3 regions of the Bacillus yunxiaonensis genome follow, and region 3 is predicted to be linked to each of the others. Evidence: predicted binding sites of a transcription regulator. Region 3 holds the regulator's gene; each other region holds the start of a gene.
What was found. The regulator Rex, encoded in region 3, represses fermentation and respiration genes when NADH is low (regulators of the CRP and FNR family bind a similar motif). The targets are predictions, from matches to a motif close to TTGTGAAATATTTCACAA.

Region 1: WAX78_RS10675 (lactate permease LctP family transporter) is a predicted target of Rex. The motif match lies at 1,810-1,827, and genes of this name have one in related genera.
Region 2: pflB (formate C-acetyltransferase) is a predicted target of Rex. The motif match lies at 1,737-1,754, and genes of this name have one in related genera.

Annotation. Positions count from the first base shown of each region.
Region 1 covers NZ_JBAWSV010000003.1:270,203-273,497, reverse strand. The annotation lists gene WAX78_RS10675 (lactate permease LctP family transporter) at 1-1,618, opposite strand, end outside; gene WAX78_RS10670 (alpha-amylase family glycosyl hydrolase) at 2,532-3,295, shown strand, end outside.
Region 2 covers NZ_JBAWSV010000008.1:30,540-33,834, forward strand. The annotation lists gene pflB (formate C-acetyltransferase) at 1-1,626, opposite strand, end outside; partial or broken gene pyk (pyruvate kinase) at 2,225-3,295, shown strand, end outside.
Region 3 covers NZ_JBAWSV010000018.1:4,130-7,424, forward strand. The annotation lists gene WAX78_RS24900 (ABC-F family ATP-binding cassette domain-containing protein) at 1-1,422, opposite strand, end outside; gene WAX78_RS24905 (redox-sensing transcriptional repressor Rex) at 1,606-2,235, shown strand; gene WAX78_RS24910 (YdiK family protein) at 2,262-2,459, opposite strand; gene WAX78_RS24915 (CPBP family intramembrane glutamic endopeptidase) at 2,462-3,190, opposite strand.

The DNA of each region.
Region 1 (3,295 bases), on a different contig from region 3:
TAATACCAACGATTGTTACGAAGAATAAACTATGTTTCACTGTGAAACGGAATAAGTCAGATTCTTTTCCAGCAAGTCCAACTGCCGCACATGCAATTGCAATGGACTGCGGTGAAATCATTTTACCAGTTACACCGCCCGTTGTATTCGCCGCAACAAGCAATACTTCCTTCACGCCTACTTGATGCGCTGTAATTGCTTGTAGATTTGAGAATAATGCATTTGCAGATGTATCTGATCCTGTTAAGAATACCCCGAGCCATCCAAGGAATGGCGAGAAGAACGGGAAGAACTTCCCAGTTCCCGCTAATGCTAATGCCAATGTTGATGAAAGCCCTGAGTAATTTGCGATAAACGCAAAGCCAAGTACTAAGCCAATTGACAGAATTGGCATTTTCAATTCTTGTAATGTTTCTTTAAATGTAACCACCGCTTGTTTTGGACTCATTTTCAAAACAAACATTGTGATAATGCATGCAATCAAAATCGCTGTTCCTGTTGCCGATAAAATATCAAGCTTTAATATAGCTTCATATGGCGTTGGTTTATTAACAATTGGCTCTGCCTTCATTACTAAATTATGCAGACCCGGAACTTGAAATTTAAACACTAAGCTTTCAAGCGCACCGCCTGGAGCAAATAGATCTTTAAAGAATTTTTGGCTCCAGATTACAACCATTATCGTTAAGATAATAAACGGTGACCACGCTTTCAAAACTTTTCCTGCTGTTAAATTTATTGTAGAACCAGCATTTACCGTTGCTGCTGCCTCTACTTGTCCTTCTCCAGAACGATAAATTTCTTTTGGCTGCCATACTTTTAAGAATAGTGCTAAACTCACTAAGCTCACTAGTGCCGATGTAATATCTGGGAGTTCAGGTCCAAGATATGTTGCTGTAATAAACTGCGTAATCCCGAATGAACCACCTGCTACAAATAATGCAGGCCACGTTTGTTTTATACCTTTTAATCCATCCATTAAGAATACAATAAAGAATGGAACAAATAACGATAGAAGTGGTAATTGATGACCAGCCATTTGTCCTACTTTATGAGGATCAATACCTGTTACTTGACCAGCTACTAAAATTGGAATCCCCATAGCTCCAAATGCTACCGGCGCTGTATTTGCGATTAAGCAAAGTCCCGCTGCGTATAATGGGTTTAAACCAAGTCCTGCAAGAAGTGCTGCTGTAATTGCTACCGGTGCTCCAAATCCTGCTGCTCCCTCTAAAAATGCACCAAATGAGAAGCCAATTAAAATTACAAGTAGCCGATGATCATTTGTAATAGAAAGAACAGATGCACGAATAATATCGAACTGTCCTGTTTTCACTGAGATTTTGTATAAAAATACCGACATGATGATAATCCAAGCAATTGGCCATAATCCATAAGCAAAGCCATAACCCGTTGCTGCCATCGCCATCTTAAATGGCATTTTATAAACGAAAAGTGCAATTATAACTGTTAATACAACTGTAATAAATCCTGCAACATAGCCTTTCATACGAAAAACTGTTAACGCTAAAAAGAAAAATATAATTGGAATCATTGCAACTGCTGCTGAAAGCCAAATATTACCTAGCGGATCATAAACTTGTGTCCATGTGCTCATAGTTTCCCTTCCCTTCTAATGTCCCTTTTTCATACACCTATAATCCTATAAATAGACAACCAGGTCATCAGACCTTTAGGTCTAAAAAATAAAACGTTCGAAGAAAACGTTTTCATAAATATTTGATAATTCTACTTTATCATATTTCCCTATATTTACAATCCTATTTTCGAATTTTCTTCACATTTTCTTTGTTCATCCCTTCACAAAATGTGATATGATTACAGGTTTTTAAGATAAAGTGAAACTTCCTTCTGAGAGCGTTTTTTTCTCAGAAGGTTAGTTGAACCAATCGGGCTCTTACAAGCAGTTTCTCTTCTTGTACTCCCATCTTTGCTTACTGCTTGTTAGAGCGGGATAAAATGAAACTTCCTTCTGGGAGCCTTTTTTCCCAGAAGGTTAGTTGAACTAATCGGGCCCTTACAGACGGTTTGCCTCTCTCTTCCTTGCCTAACTTCTTACCGACTGTTAGAGCGGGGCAAAATGAAACTTCCATCAGTGGCGTTTTTCCTTATTCCCCCTCCTATGTTCTTCGTTTCTCTCTAATCTTGAGATGGGGTCTTACTACCCGCGAATAGCAGGATAAAACTTTTTTCCTTTGTCGTATCAATTTATTTTTAGGAATGTAGAATTTCTCCAGACGCTACATTCCTAAAACGTTCAAAAAATTTTAATGTTTAGTTTATTGAAATCGCTTCCAATTAATGTTATGTTTTTCATGTTATTAAAAATTAATGCAATCGATTGCTCTAATCAATGAAGGGGAAATCCATTACATTCATTAAGATGTAAAATGCATTTTAGATGCAATAATTCAAATTATTTTAAACCATTATATGTGTATTTATGTTGTTCTATATTTCAATTCCCGTCAATTAGTGCAAACGATTGCAAACGAAAAGGAGATAGAAGTATGAAGAAGAAAAAATGGACTGCGTTAGCACTATCTTTACCACTAGTTGTGAGTTTATCAACAAACATACAGGCGGAAACATTACATAATAATAAGGGACAAAAGGCACAAACAGGAAATAAGGACGGCGTTTTTTATGAACTGTATGTTAATTCTTTTTATGATACTGATAACAATGGACATGGTGACTTAAAAGGCGTCACAAAGAAACTTGATTATTTAAATGATGGAGATCCAAAAACAAATAATGATCTTCAAATAAACGGTATCTGGATGATGCCTATTAACACCTCTCCTAGTTATCACAAATATGATGTAACAGATTACTATAATATCGACCCTCAGTATGGAAGTTTACAAGATTTCCGTGAACTAACAACAGAAGCACATAAACGCAACGTAAAGATAGTAATGGATCTTGTTATCAATCATACAAGCAGTGAGCATCCTTGGTTTGTCGATGCGTTAAAAAATAAAAACAGTAAATATCGCGATTACTATATTTGGGCTGATAAAAATACAGACTTAAACGAAAAAGGCCCATGGGGTCAACAAGTATGGCACAAAGCGTCGAACGGAGAGTATTTCTACGCAACGTTCTGGGAAGGGATGCCGGACTTAAACTATGACAATCCTAAAGTAAGAGAAGAAATGATTAAAATCGGGAAATTTTGGCTCAAACAAGGAGCTGATGGTTTTCGTCTAGATGCAGCTATGCACATCTTTAAAGGGCAAACATCTGAAGGAGCAAAGAAAAATATTGA
Region 2 (3,295 bases), on a different contig from region 3:
GATTGGTTTTACTTTCGCATATTTAATTGCACTTAAAGAGTCAGCTACTACAGATAATCCAGCAATACCTGTTGCCATTGTACGAAGAATCTCTGTATCATGAAGTGCCATTTCAATGCGTTCATAGCTATATTTATCATGCATATAGTGAATTACATTTAATGTATTTAAATATAAACCTGCTAGCCATTCCATTGTCATATCAAATTTACGCATAACTTCTTCGTAATCTAATACTTCAGAAGTGATAGGTGCAAATTCAGGTCCAATTTGTTCTTTTGATTTTTCATCTTTACCGCCATTAATTGCATATAACAGTGTCTTAGCTAAGTTTGCACGAGCTCCGAAGAACTGCATTTGCTTACCAATTCTCATTGCAGACACACAACAAGCAATACCGTAATCATCGCCATACTCTGGGCGCATAATGTCATCATTTTCATATTGAATTGCAGATGTTTTAATAGACATTTTCGCACAGTAGTTTTTAAAGTTCTGTGGTAATTGTTTAGACCAAAGAACTGTTAAGTTTGGCTCTGGAGCTGGTCCTAAGTTGTCTAATGTATGCAAGAAACGGAATGAGTTTTTCGTTACTAATGGACGACCATCAAGTGCAATACCACCGATAGATTCTGTTACCCAAGTTGGATCACCAGAGAATAATTCATTATAATCAGGTGTTCTTGCAAATTTCACAAGACGTAATTTCATAATGAAGTGGTCCACAATTTCTTGTGCTTCTTCTTCTGTTAATGTACCGTTTGCTAAATCTCTTTCAATAAAGATATCTAAGAAAGTAGATGTACGGCCAAGACTCATTGCTGCACCATTTTGTTCTTTAATTGCTGCAAGATAAGCGAAATATAACCATTGGAATGCTTCTTGTGCATTTGTTGCTGGCTTAGAAATATCAAAGCCATGAGAAGCTGCCATTTGTTTTAATTCTTGAAGAGCACGGATTTGCTCAGATAATTCTTCGCGTAAACGCATTGTATCTTCGCTCATTACACCGCCAGTTAAATTCAAATCTTCTTTTTTCGCTTCAATTAAACGATCTATACCGTACAATGCAACGCGGCGATAGTCACCAATAATACGACCACGTCCATATGCATCTGGAAGACCTGTAATAACGCCTGATTTACGAGCTGCTCTCATTTCAGGAGTATAAGCATCGAATACACCTTGGTTATGCGTTTTACGCCAGTCTCTGAAAATACGGCTTAATTCTTTGTCCATTTCATATCCATAAGATTCACAAGCTTGCTCTGCCATACGAATACCGCCGTATGGTTGTAATGAACGCTTAAATGGCTTGTCAGTTTGGAAACCAACTACTTTTTCAATATCTTTATTTAAATATCCTGGGTCATGTGATGTAATAGAAGAAACAATTTTCGTATCCATGTCAAGGACTCCGCCATTGTCACGTTCTTGTGTTGTTAAATCCATTACTTGATCCCAAAGTTGTTTCGTCGCTTCTGTTGCTCCAGCTAAGAAGGATTCATCACCTTCGTATACGTTTACATTATTTAAAATGAAGTTGCGGACATCAATCTCTGCTTTCCACTTTTCACCTTTAAAGTTTTCCCATGCATTTTTTACATTTTCTAATACTTCAGTCATCCTAATCTCCTCCATTTTTGATTAGTACAGGACTAAGATTTTTTATATAACAGCTTACGTATTTAGAATACTACTTTTTTGAAAAAATGAACGTTACAGTTGTGACATGTTTGTGAAATAGTGAGCAAACCACTATGGACATAGTGAAAACACTACTTAAATCTTGATTTAATTAACCTCTTTTAATAATTTCATTTTTTTTGGTATTCTTAATGAAGGAATCCTTTTCTGCAGTATAAGAGTCGTATCCATTTTAAACTGTAATACTTTCCCTCCCTATTCTGTTATAGTATTTTTGAAACAGAATGAAAAAAGGTGTGCCTGTTTTGGCACACCTTTTTTGTATAGATGGCTATATACATTGTAAACCGCGGTGAAAATAATATTTCTTCCACGGTAGGGATAAACTTCTCATAAAGTGAAAATTCTATCCCCGCCGGATGGAAAGCTCTCGCCAATCGTGCTTTTACAGGCCTTTTCCCTGCCTATCTTCTTCGTTTTCTCTGAAGAGGTCTACTGCTCACGAATAGCGAAAACTTCCAGCAGTAGGAGGATTTATCGTCCGTTAATATGTGGTTTAAAAAAGGAGGAATTTTATATGCGAAAAACAAAAATCGTTTGCACAATTGGACCTGCAAGTGACCAATACGAAACATTACTTTCTTTACTAGAGTCTGGAATGAATGTGGCTCGATTAAATTTTTCTCATGGAACACACGAAGAACATGAAGCACGTATCAATACGATACGAAAAGCCGCAGCGGCAGCTAAAAAAAACATTGCACTCTTACAAGATATTAAAGGACCTAAAATTCGAATCGATGAATTTGAAGGCGGACAAGCAGAACTGCTTGAAGGTACGCCTGTTACTGTTTCAATGAAAAAGGTACTCGGAACATCTAAACAGTTTTCTGTCACATATGAAGGTCTATACGATGATGTAGAAGTAGGGTCCCATCTATTACTTGATGATGGACTATTAGAGCTAGAAGTAACAGAAAAGACAAATGGTGAGTTACAAACAAAAGTTATACATGGCGGAATAATTAAAGATCATAAAGGTGTGAACGTGCCAAATGTAAAAATCCGCCTGCCTGGTATTACGGAAAAAGATAAACAAGATATTCTTTTCGGAATAGAGCAACGTGTTGATTACATCGCAATCTCCTTTGTACGTAAAGCTGCTGATATTTTAGAAGTACGCGACATATTAGCAAAGCATAATGCCTCACATATTCGCATCATCGCAAAAATTGAAAATCAAGAGGGAATTGATAATATAAAAGAAATTGTAGAAGTTGTGGATGGAATTATGGTTGCCCGCGGTGACATGGGCATTGAAATTCCAGCAGAATATGTACCAATTATTCAAAAAGAATTAATTCATACCTGTAATTTGCTCGGAAAACCAGTCATTACGGCAACACAAATGTTGGATTCTATGCAAAGAAATCCAAGACCAACCAGAGCAGAAGCTTCAGACGTAGCAAATGCAATCTTTGATGGCACAGATGCGATTATGCTCTCAGGAGAAACAGCTGCCGGTGACTACCCAATAGAAGCCGTACAAATGATGAATAAAATCGCTCTGCAAGTAGAGGAGTCTTCTTTATTCCAAAATCAAAAGCAATTGCTTCATGATAACCATAAACAAATAACAGAAACAATC
Region 3 (3,295 bases):
CGGTTCATCTAAAATAAGTACATTTGATTTTTGCATCATAAGTTTCGCAAGGGCTAAACGTGCTTTTTGTCCACCACTTAAAGAAGAGACTGGCTTTAAAACATCATCACCAGAAAATAAAAAGTTTCCAAGTACTGTGCGGATTTCTTTTTCTGGTTGCAGCGGGTAATCATCCCAAAGCTCATCCAATACACGTTTCGATGATGTTAAGTTTGCTTGTTCTTGGTCATAATATCCAATAGAAACGTTTGAGCCGAATGAAATACTGCCGTTTAAAGGATGAAGTTTATCCACAAGAGATTTTAATAAGGTGGATTTTCCGATTCCATTTGGACCGACAAGGGCAACACTATCACCTCTTGTTAATTGGAAATGAATGTGCTCAATGATTGGCTCATTATTATAACCAATTGTGACATTTTTTACTTGTAGTACATCATTGCCGCTTTGCCTATCGATATCAAAATGGAAAGAAGCAGATTTTGCATCACCGAGTGGTTTTGTCATAAGCTCCATACGATCTAATTGTTTTTGGCGACTTTGTGCCCGTTTTGTTGTGGATGCACGGGCGATATTTTTTTGAATGAAGTCTTGTAACTTTGTGACTTCTTCTTGCTGTTTTTCGTAACGCTTTATCTCTTGTTCGTATAGTGCTGCTTTAAGTTCTAAATACTTACTGTAGTTCCCTGTGTATTTTCGACTTTGTTTATTAGAGATTTCATACACCTGTGTTACGAGCTTATCTAGAAAGTATCGATCGTGTGAAACGATTAAAATAGCACCAGGATAGCCTTGTAAATATTGTTCCAGCCATGTTAATGTATCGATATCTAAATGGTTGGTGGGCTCATCCAAAATAAGCAAATCTGGTTTTGTTAATAATAATTTGCCAAGAGCTAAACGAGTTTTTTGTCCACCGCTTAATGTGGAGATTGTTGCTCCGTGTGTCTCAGGAGGAAAGCCGAGTCCGCTTAAAACAGAGCGAATATCAGCTTCGTATTGGTAGCCGCCTTTATTTTTATAATCTAATTGCAGACGATCATACTCTGCTAACAATCTTTCATGTGCAGTGACATTTGTGAAATTTTCTTCTTTCCCCATTTCTTGTTCTAGCCTTCGGAGTTCTTTCTCCATGTGTTGCAAATCTAGAAATACCGTTAACATTTCATCCCAAATGGTTAATGACGTTTCAAGACCAGTGTGCTGTGCTAAGTAACCGATAGATACATCTTTCGGTTTGATAATTTCTCCACTGTCATGGGATAGTTCTCCTGCAATAATCTTTAATAATGTAGACTTTCCAGCGCCGTTACGGCCGACAAGTGCAATGCGATCACGCGTCTGTACCTCTAACTTAATGTTTGAAAGAATCACTTCAGCGGCGTACAACTTGGAAAGGTTATTCACTTGTAGTAAAATCAATGTTTTCACCTCAAATAATTTCTTAACTTTGCCATGATTATATTTCTCAATCATACTAAAAATAGTGTATAGTTGAACATAAATAGAGAAGTTCTCTCTCTATTATACAAGGAAAACTTTCAATGCTAAACTTCCGTACATGTTTCAATCACTTGAACAGATAGGAAGAGAGGAGGGGGTTGCATGGAGCAGCCTAAAATTCCGCAGGCGACTGCCAAAAGATTGCCTCTATACTATCGATTTATCCAAAACTTATCGTTATCTGGTAAGCAACGCGTATCATCTGCAGAATTAAGTGAAGCGGTGAAAGTAGATTCTGCGACAATTCGAAGAGATTTTTCATACTTTGGGGCATTAGGGAAAAAGGGATACGGCTATAACGTAAATTATTTATTGTCGTTTTTCCGCGAAACACTTGACCAAGATGATGTAACGCGTGTAGCCCTAATAGGGGTAGGTAATTTAGGGACAGCTTTCTTACATTACAATTTTACGAAAAATAATAACACAAAAATTGAGATGGCATTTGACGTTGATGAAGAGAAAGTTGGAAAAGAAATCGGAGGAATTCCAGTATATCACCTGGATGAATTAGAAGAAAAATTATCAGATGATATAAAAGTGGCAATATTAACAGTACCTGCTTCTGTTGCACAAGCTGTAGCAGATCGCTTATCGCACACGAGTATACAAGGAGTTTTAAACTTTACACCTGCTAGGTTAAATATAGTAGAACACATTCGAATTCATCATATCGATTTAGCGGTAGAATTACAAACGCTTGTATACTTTTTGAAAAATTATCCACAATAAAAACGCAGGAATTCCCTGCGTTTTTATTATTTCTTCATACTACCTTTTTTCGGTTTAGAAAAAATAAGGCGAAGTGCCAAACTAAAATCAACCGTTGCCATTACAGAAAGTAATAGTGTGTAAAAGTTCCAAATTGTATCCTCAACACTTGTAATTGCTAAGTATGTAAAAATACACCCGAGAAGAAAATACAAAGTTGCCATAACAAATGGTGAATTTCGCATGTTTAAAATCCTCCGATAAATCCTTGCAATTTTTCAGCCTTTTCTAGATAGGGATGTAGTACAAATGTAATTAACATAACATTTGTATTCATCATAACATGAGCCATAATGGGTACAATAATCCGTTTCGTTTTTACGTATAAAAATGAAAAAACAAGCCCCATGGAAATATACACTAATAAATGTGTAGGGTCAAAATGAATTAAAGCAAATATAAGTGAACTCACAATTGCTGCGATAAAGAAGTTATATCGTTTATATAGTGTTCCAAATAGAATCTTTCTAAATACAATTTCTTCAAGAATAGGAGCAAATATAGACGAAACAATTATAAATAATGGAGCAGCTTTTATAATATCGATAATGTTTTGTGTATTTTCAGATTCAGCTTTAACTTTAAAAATTTGTGTTTCGATGGTGCCGGCAATTACTTGGGCAAATAAAGCAAGAAAAACCCCTAAAATAATCCATCCTATTGTAGCAGGAATGTTTGTCTTTTCCCGATCCCATTTTTCTGATTGTGTATCATTACGTAATAACAGAAGGATAATAATAAGAGCGATAAAAAAGCTAATTAGTCCCCAATGTGCAGTTGCTAATTGTACCTTTTCTTCGAAAGTTCTGTTTCCATTGTTGTATATCCCGCTTTTTAAAAGGATCCATCCTCCAATTACACCTGATAATTGCATCAAAATATATGTAACAACAACCCACCAATATTGTCTCTTCAATTTCGTAACTCCTTTTTAAATTTTTTGTAATGAAAAAGGAAAATGCTCTATCCATAGAGAAAACAACTTATGGCATCTTCTTATTGTAACATAGGAGAAGAAGGG